One region of the Chryseobacterium sp. GM_Chr_2 genome, then DNA from elsewhere that is predicted to be linked to it. Evidence: riboswitches for the same ligand, from Rfam matches in the RefSeq annotation. Region 1 holds a riboswitch; each other region holds the start of a gene.

Region 1 (3,199 bases):
TGTTTGTTCCAAAGTAGACCTGCAAAAGCCTGTCTTTGTACATTTTTTTCATCGTCGTTCGTTACATCATTCTGAATTTCATTATAAAATTCATTGGCTTCATCAATTCTGTTGTTTAAAATTTCATCAAACTGAGAAAAAGGATCATCCAGTTCGTCGGGCGACAATCTGAAATCAAAAGTTTTAGATGCTCCCGCAGCAATTATTTCATCTACTATAAATGAAGCTTTGGAACCTCTTTTTTCAGGATTTACGGTATTGCTTCCGTAAGTGATATAATCGTTAATTCCGTCTTTATAATAGGTATTTCCGGGATACGGGGAACCATATAATTTCGGAGCATTGGTTTCATTATCACAGAAAACACTTTCCGCATTCATATTTCGCGAATACAGTTTTTTGATGGAAATACTGTCGTGATTAATATTGATACAACCTTCCTGAGCAGCATTGGTTTGTCCTTTATACGTGTTATAGCCCCATTTCCAGTTATTTCTGAACCAAATCGTAGGTATCACCACAATAGGCGCATCCATCTGACTTCTGTTGCAAACCGTAACGCGAACCAAAATATCATTATGTTCAGCCTTGGCATATTCAATAAAAATATCAAAATATTCATCGTTATCAAAAATTCCTGTGTCGATAATCTCGTATTCAGGTTCTTTTTTGCTTCTTCTGGCATTTTCGGCACGAATATCATCATAAGGAAATGCGTTGATAGGATATTTGTACACCAGCTTCATATAGCTATGGGTAGGCGTATTATCCAGATAATAAAAAATTTCCTTAATGTCTTCTCCGTGATTTCCCTGAGGGTTGCTCAGCCCGAAGAATCGCTCTTTTACCCTTTTATCTTTCTTGTTCCAAAAGGATAGGGCAAAACAGAAAAGCTGTTTCACATCAGAGATTCCCGCAATGCCTTCTTCCCCCCAACGATAGGCGTAGCTTTCTGCGGAATTATGATTGGCGAAATTCCATGCATCGCCGTTGGAGCTGTAGTCTTCCCGTACATTTCCCCATTGGCGGTTGCTTACGTAAGGTCCCCAGTTTTTCCAGTTTTTATCTTGTAATCTTTGTTTTTCGGCAATCATATTTCATCAATTTTCTATACGAAGTTAGTTTTTTTGATAAAAAATTCCAACTTTACGAATCTGAAAAATAGTTAACATTGCTTTGAAAACCTTTTGTTTATCAGTGTTTCGAATATTAAATTAAATTTTTATAAATATTTAAAAGAAATGTTTTATCTTTGCACCATTCGATCATTCAAATATTGAAAATGTTATCAAGAAAGGTTGAGGGATTAGACCCTGTGAAACCTTAGCAACCCTTTGCGCAAGCGAAGAAGGTGCTACGTTCTACCAAAATTATTTTGGACAGATAACTACTGAATCTTTTTTCAGCCATTTCCTGTGGCATTTTCAATTGTATTATCAAAAAGTATAATAGAATTGAAAACAGAATTAAACTATATTAATCTTTCGTATCAAACAAATTCCGGTAAGGAATGTCATATCTTGTTGAGCTATCAGCTTTTCGGGCAAGAATTGTTTTCGTCACCTATCATTTTAGTTAATCATGCTTTAACGGGAAATTCTAATGTTTCCGGTGATAAAGGCTGGTGGAAACAATTAATTGGTGAAGGTCAGGTTATTGATACAAATAAATATACGATTCTGTGCTTCAATATTCCCGGAAACGGATTTGATGATTTTTTAATTGATGAATACGAAGATTTCGCGCCTTCAGATATTGCTAATATCTTTTTACAAGGACTTGAAAGTTTACATATTACAAGTTTATACGCCATTGTTGGGGGCTCTTTGGGAGGAGGAATCGGTTGGGAAATGCTGGTGAAAAAGCCAAATCTTGCCGAAATTTTCATTCCTATTGCCTGTGATTATAAAACCCACGATTGGCTTCACGCACAATGTCTGGTTCAGAAATTTTTATTAAATCAAGAAAATGAACCTTTGCAAAAAGCAAGAATTCATGCCATGTTGTGTTACCGAACACCGGAATCGTTAAATGATAGATTTCAAAATAAATACAATCAGGAAAAACAAAGATTGGAATCAGAAGATTGGCTGATTTATCACGGAAATTCTTTAAACGAACGATTTAGTTTAAAGTCTTACAAGCTGATGAATCATTTACTGATGAATTTGAATGTTGATGAATCTCAATTGGAAAAAATTCAGGCACGAATGCACATGATCTCTGTAGATACAGATTTGTTTTTCCCGGCTTCTGAAATTCGAAGGTGTTTTGAAAAGCTGAAAGAGAAAAAGGAAAATGTTTTTTATCACGAGATCACCTCAATTCATGGGCACGACGCCTTTTTAATGGAATATAAACAATTAAATAATATCATAAAACTTATTCTGAATATATGACAACATCAGATACGATAAACATTTATCGAAACAAAGCGCTGGTAAACTTTGAAGGGAAAGACTTTTTAGGACACATCGGCATCGATTCCCGAATTTTCAAAGTATTAAATGAAGAAGGAATAAGCGTTGGCGTAATTTCTCAGCAGGCGATTGAAAACGGAATTTCTGTTTTGGTAGATGAAAAAGATGCGGAAGATGCAGTGCGTGTGCTGCAGGAAGAATTTAAAAAAGAAAAATCGAACGGGGCGGTAAGCAATATTTACAATATCAGTAATGTGGCGGTTATTGGTTTCGTTTCGGAAAATTATAGCAAAATACTTTCTGAACTTCAGAGAAATAAAATATTTCCGCTTTTGTTGAATCAAATTGCTTCGGCGGGAAGAGTAAATATCGTGGTAACCGATAATCAGACAGAAATTGCAAAAAATATTGTTGAAACTGAAATTTACGGAAAACCGAAAGTCGTTCATTTAGCATTGATCGGTCACGGAAATGTGGGCGGAACGTTGGTGGAACAGATTTTAGATTCTGAACATGATATTCTGAAACGTAAAAGATTACAGTTGAAAATTGTAGCCATTGCCAATTCAAAGAAAATGGCTTTGAACAAAGGCGGTTTTGGAAGCGACTGGAGACAGAAGGTTAATTATTCTCAAACAGATTCCAGCATTGAAAGCCTGATCGGATATGCAAAAGAGCACCATCTGGAAAATCTGGTAATGGTAGATAATACGGCGAGTAAAGATTTTGTGAAGCATTATGATGCGTTTGTAGATAACGGTTTTGATATTGTTTCTTCC
Region 2 (3,199 bases), on a different contig from region 1:
CCTGGTCCCAAAATGATCTGGCAGTTTGGTGAATTGGGGTATGAGTTTAGCATCAATAGATGTGCAGATGGTTCTATTAATAACGGTTGCAGAACCGATGAAAAACCAATTGCATTCACTTTAAACTATGATACAAGTGCCAATAGAAAGGCAGTTTATGATACTTGGGCTAAAATTATCAACATTAGAAATGCACATCCTGTTTTTAAATCTAAAACATATACAGTTGAATCCAATAACTTAACAAATGATCCAAACGGATTGATTACAAGGATCTTCGTGTACGATAATACGTTGACTTTGGGAATTAAAAACGTTGTTGTATTGGCGAATTACACAACGGCAACTCAAAATGTTGTTCCGTATTTTCCTTATACTGGGCAATGGCAGAATTTAATGGACAATTCAATCTTTACAGTGGCTTCTACAACGACTCCGATTTCTCTTCAACCGGGAGAATTCAGAATTTTCGGAAATTATACGGGAACGAATTTATCCACAGTCAATGTGAATGCAGAAAATACATTATCGCTTCAAATTGGGGATAACCCTGTAAAAAATGGTTTGGCTAAATTAATTTACCACAAAGCGAAGAATGGGGAGATCTCAATCTACGATATGAGTGGAAAAAAGATGGATTCATTTAAGCTTACCAATGAAAACGGAACATATGAATTGAAAACAAATTATCCTGCGGGATCATATTTAGTTCATTTAAAATCAGATACAGGAATTGCAATTCAAAAAATGATTGTGAAATAACCTGTGGATAAGTCTGAGGATTACCATACAAAGAGGTCACGCAAGTGATCTCTTTTTTTGTTTGTCCACACTTTTTTCACATTTAAATTAATGCTTATTCATAAGAAACTAACGGCTTTTCAACACGTAATTCACAGGGTTTTCCGCATAGAAATTCACAAATTTTTTGGGCTTGTTAATAGCTTATTAAGACGTTATCCATATCTTATTCACATTTAAAAAATAACTTGTTAATATTTGAATTTTGATAACTCACATGCAATTCACGCCTAGCTAACAGGTAATTCACGCGTTATCCACAACTTATTCACAATCGAAAAAGGATTCAAAAACAGTAAAAATTTGCGATTTTTTGTCAATTAAAATTAATACTCTACCTTTGCACTAGATTTATCAAGAAAGGTGGAGGGATTTGGCCCTGTGAAACCTTAGCAACCGACACATTTCCAAACGTGTAAAGGTGCTAATTCCAACCCAATCGGGGGAAGATAAGTGAAGCATATTCTTAATATTTTTCCATTTTCTTGACGGTCTTTGTAGGCGGATTTTGATCCGTTCGGGTTTATTATTAATTTTGCAAAAAACAAGAGATGAAGAAACTAAGCATTTCTATATTATTGCTTGGAGCGGTTTTCGTATCGGCTCAGGAACAGGAAAAAGAAAAACAAATTGAAGACGTTATCATCGTCGGAAACCGAAATGCAAAACGCACAAAGCTGGAAACTCCAGTTCCAGTAGATGTTATCAATATCGAAAAAATACAAAAATCTTCACCGCAAATTTCCGTTCAGGATTTATTGAATTACGTGATTCCGTCGTTCAATGCAGTTCGCCAGTCAGCTTCGGATGGTACAGAACACATCGATCCGATGACATTGCGAGGAATGGGACCGGATCAGGTTTTGGTTTTGGTGAATGGAAAAAGAAGACACACAACGTCTTTGGTGAATTATCAGAACACAGTTGGGAACGGTTCTGTCGGAACAGATTTGAGTACAATTCCGGTCATTGCCATCGACAGAATTGAAGTATTGAGAGATGGAGCAGCAGCGCAGTACGGTTCTGACGCGATTGCGGGAGTTATCAACATTATTCTGAAAAAAAATATTGGCGGATCTGCAACTCTTAATTATGGAATTACAGGGAGAAATGATGGCGAAACTTACCAAGCCGGAGCGAACTACGGAACTTCTTTGGGTAAAAAAGATGGTTACATCAATTTATCTTTACAATTAAATTATAGAGGAAAAACGACAAGAACGCAGAATCATGATTTGATTATTTACGATCAATCAAATCTGAATGTCGTTAATAATGGGGGAACAATTTCAGCTAATGGAATAGTTTTACCAAATGTTTCACCGATTGCCACCGGAAGTTATGGGAATTTTTTTGCTTATCCATTTGCCGATCCTGCTGACGGAGGAACAGGTGCGCAAATTTCAAGGGCTTATGATGATGCTTTAATTGCTCAAAATGGATTAACTCGCGACGATTTCAATTTCCAAATTGGAGATGCACAAATCAAACAGGCGCAATTGTTTTTTAATTCAGAATATCCGATTAATGATCAGTTTAAATTATATTCTTTTGGAGGTTTCAGCATAAAAGAAGGTCAGGGATACGGTTTCAGAAGGCTTCCAAGCGAAACTTCGAATAATGTACCATCCATTTTTCCAAATGGTTTTCAGCCGACTTTAGGATCGAAAGTGTACGATTTTTCTTACGCTGTAGGAGCAAAATACAACAAAAACGATTGGTTTTTTGATCTAAGCAATACGTTCGGAAGCAATACTTTCAATTATGATGTGAGCAACACGGTAAATGCTTCATTAGGCGCAAAATCTCCGACAAGTTTTGAAGCAGGGGCGCACAGTTTCCTTCAAAATACAGTTAATCTTGATGTTTCAAAAAATATTAAAAACTTCAACATTGCTTTCGGTGGAGAATTCAGATTCGAACAATATGAAATCAAATCCGGACAAGAATCATCATATGCGAGATACGATATTTACGGAAATGTTGTAACAGCTTCAACGCCTTCTGCTGATATTATCGGAGCGGGAGGATCTCAGTCATTCATTGGTTTTTCACCGGAAAATGCTTTGAGAAAATCAAGAACTTCGACCGCAGTTTATGCAGATGTTTCTTATGATTTAAATAAAAAATTTAATGTTGATTTAGCGGGAAGATTCGAAAATTATTCAGATTTCGGAAGCACTTTGAATGGTAAATTGGCTTTGAGATATGAATTTGTAAAGAACTTTGCGATTCGTGGAGCGGTAGGAACTGGTTTCCGAGCGCCGTCTTTACAGCAGCAATATTTTAATAATTCTTATGCGGACATTTCTACAACAGGAAATTCCATCGTTACAAAAGGAATCTTTAATAATGACAGTGAAGCGGCAAGAGCTCTTGGTTTTGATAAATTAAAACA
Region 3 (3,199 bases), on a different contig from region 1:
TTTTAAGCTTGTCATTTCCCTGACCTCCGTAACTTGCACGAAGTGTCAGCTGATTGAATATATTCAAATCTTTAATAAAATCTTCATTCGACGCTTTCCACGAACCACCGACAGACCAAAACGTTCCCCAACGGTTATCTTGAGAAAATCTCGAAGAAGCATCTGACCTTACCGATCCTGAAATGAAATATTTATTCTGATAATCGTACTCCGCTTTACCTAAGAAACTTAGCAATCCCAACTGATCGCTGTTTCCTGTGAAACCACCCAATAAAGCTGCAGCGTCTGGTTCATAATAATACGGAAGTGAAAACTGAGATCTGTTTCCGGAAATCGTCTGATATTCATAATGATAAAACTCCTGCCCTGCCAATAAATTCACATGATGCTGACCGAATTTTTTATCATATGTTAAAATATTACTTGTGGTATAAGAAAGCGTTCTGGAATTTGTTTTAGTGACCGAACCGCCAATTTCAGTTCCTTGCCCTAACAGAGAATTGGTATAATAATGACCGTTATAATTCACCAAATCAACTGAAAAACTGGTCTTAAATTTTAGTTCAGGCAAAAACGTAAACTCAGCAAACCCCTTTCCTGAAAAGTTATCTTCTCTGTTTTCGTTTTTATCTAAAGGTAAAGTTGCTGCTAAATTCTGATTTTGTAAAGCGCTTGTTGGTCTGTATTTTCCGAAATCATAAATATAATTTCCGCCTGCATCAAGTTTATAGCTTCCGTCGGTATTTCTTTCATAGTAAGGATAAAATGAAGGAATAATACGCCCGACATTGATAATATTTTCAGAACTTGAATCCGAAGAAGCCGGAGCCAATTGAACGCTGTTGGTAAAGCTTAAATTCGCACCAACATTCAGCCATTTTTTAACTTCAGAATTTAATTTTAATCTTGTACTGTATTTTTTGAAACCAGATTCTATGGCAATTCCTTTATCATCTAAATAACCTAAAGAGAAATAATAGTTACTCTTTTCGTTTCCGCCACTGAAATCCAAATCAACCTGATTTCTAGAAGCCACACGTTGAAGAACATCTGCCCAATTGTCATTCCACAAAGCTTTTGCACCTGCCAACAATTTTCCGTCTGTTCCTACAGGTTTTGCAAAACTGGCTCCGTAAGGATTGATTCCCAAAGCATTCACCAAACCGTCTGTTGCCATCTGAGCCGCCTGCTGTGGAGCAATATTATTCGCAACATAGCCGTTTCTCATTGCCTCCCAATACAATTCAAAATACTGATCAGTATTTACCTGAGCATAATCTTTCACCGCTCTCGAAGAAAAACCCTGACTGATATTAAAATTGATCTTTGATTCTCCTTTTTTACCCGATTTGGTCGTAATGATGATTACTCCGTTTGCCCCTCTCGAGCCATACAACGCACTTGCAGAAGCATCTTTCAGTACACTCATCGATTCAATATCATTTGGGCTGATGGTGTTGATATTTCCATCAAAAGGAAGTCCGTCTACCACATACAAAGGATCGCTTGAAGCACTTATTGAGCCAATCCCACGAATACGAACCGAAGCTACAGACCCCGGCTGGCCAGAAGCACTCACCGCCTGAAGTCCGGGAACCTGACCTTCCAACGCTTTTGTAATATTGGTAACTGGTCTATTGTTGATTTTATCACTGGAAATTGTGGAAACCGAACCCGTATAGCTATTTCTTTTCGCTTTTCCATACGCCACAACAACTACTTCGTCTATCTCTTTTTCCTTCAGGGTATCTTTTTTTATTTCCTGACCTTGTACTCCGATAATTCCCAAGAAAAATACCGCGACAGGTGGAATCCAAATCTTAGAATTAAATGAATTTTTATTAATCATAATCAATTTTGTTTAACATTAATTAAAAATAAACCTTTTACAAAAAAGACAACAACAAGCACCAATAAATAGGATTAAATTATTGCTTATCTTTCCTTTTTAAGGCTGAATGTAACACCTTGCCCAAAGCAGGTTGTTAAGATTTCATAGGGTCAGTTCCCTCCATCTTTCTTTATAAGCCGATCGAAATATGGTTGCAAATCTAAAAACAAATAGTCTACAAAACAAGTAGACTTTAAAATTTTTGATTATAATTTTATGAAAATTAAGTTAAATTTATTTTAAAAACCACCAAAATAGACACTTATACAAATTGTTAAATTTTCAAATATGAGAAATATCATTAAAAATAATACAATGGATAAAAATTACATTCAAGACTGAATTAGGATTAAAATTCATTACGCAACCCTCGTCACTCCGAGTAGATTTTTACAAAAAAAATCGTATCGAGAAGTTTTGCTGTGGAAATAGAATTTGTGTTTCTGTTCACTGGTTCTCGATACATTTTTCTCCGCTTCGCTGCGAAAAACACTCGAACTGACGAAGGGAAATTCAAAAAAAGTTTTTAATTTTATGTTATGAAAATTTTAATTGTAAACGGTCCTAATCTTAATCTGTTAGGTACGCGAGAACCAGAAATTTACGGAACGGTAACGATGGAAGATTATTTAGAAAAATTACAATCTGAATTTTCTACGCATGAAATATCTTATTATCAATCAAATATTGAAGGTGAATTGATTAACCGTCTTCAAAAAGATGATTTTGATGCTTTGGTGATTAATCCGGGAGCGTTTACTCATTATTCTTATGCTATTACAGATTGTTTAAAGAATATTCAGAAGCAGAAAATTGAAGTTCACATCAGTAATATTTACAAGAGAGAAGAATTTCGTCAGAAGTCGGTAACGGCAGCAAATTCTGATGCTGTTTTATCAGGTTTTGGAATGGACGGATATCGATTGGCAATTTTGAGTTTGAGGTAATTTCATAGAGATAAAAATTGATAAATGCTTCGACAAGCTCAGCATGACAGTCCTAATACTAACTGTGTAATTATTTAACAGTCTATTTTTAGCGAGGTCCTGCTGAACTCTGCCGAAGCATTTAAAACATAAAAAAGCCTCATCAATGATGAGGCTTCCTAATTTAGTTAATTGCTTGTTGCTGTAACTGAGGACCGGAAGCAATAAGCTTTTTGCCCTCTTCGGTGTTACAATATTGTTCAAAGTTTTTGATATATCTTGAAGCTAAGTCTTTCGCTTTTTCTTCCCATTCAGAAACTTCGTTATACGTATTTCTTGGATCTAAAATCCCTTCAGAAACGTTTGGTAATTCTGTAGGAAC

What was found. Region 1 has a riboswitch for S-adenosylmethionine ahead of OXQ85_RS16240 (alpha/beta fold hydrolase). Riboswitches for the same ligand answer to the same signal wherever they lie in the genome.
Region 2: another riboswitch for S-adenosylmethionine. It lies ahead of OXQ85_RS11610 (TonB-dependent receptor); the one in region 1 lies ahead of OXQ85_RS16240 (alpha/beta fold hydrolase).
Region 3: another riboswitch for S-adenosylmethionine. It lies ahead of OXQ85_RS15285 (TonB-dependent receptor); the one in region 1 lies ahead of OXQ85_RS16240 (alpha/beta fold hydrolase).

What each region holds. Positions count from the first base shown of each region.
Region 1 covers NZ_JALNUD010000011.1:72,328-75,526, forward strand. Annotated here, with positions in the region: gene OXQ85_RS16235 (glucosidase) at 1-1,094, opposite strand, end outside; SAM riboswitch class I at 1,283-1,390, shown strand; gene OXQ85_RS16240 (alpha/beta fold hydrolase) at 1,455-2,399, shown strand; gene OXQ85_RS16245 (ACT domain-containing protein) at 2,396-3,199, shown strand, end outside.
Region 2 covers NZ_JALNUD010000006.1:176,638-179,836, reverse strand. Annotated here, with positions in the region: gene OXQ85_RS11615 (alpha-amylase family glycosyl hydrolase) at 1-762, shown strand, start outside; SAM riboswitch class I at 1,150-1,257, shown strand; gene OXQ85_RS11610 (TonB-dependent receptor) at 1,353-3,199, shown strand, end outside.
Region 3 covers NZ_JALNUD010000010.1:79,279-82,477, forward strand. Annotated here, with positions in the region: gene OXQ85_RS15285 (TonB-dependent receptor) at 1-1,849, opposite strand, end outside; SAM riboswitch class I at 1,933-2,030, opposite strand; gene OXQ85_RS15290 (type II 3-dehydroquinate dehydratase) at 2,431-2,838, shown strand; gene pckA (phosphoenolpyruvate carboxykinase (ATP)) at 3,002-3,199, opposite strand, start outside.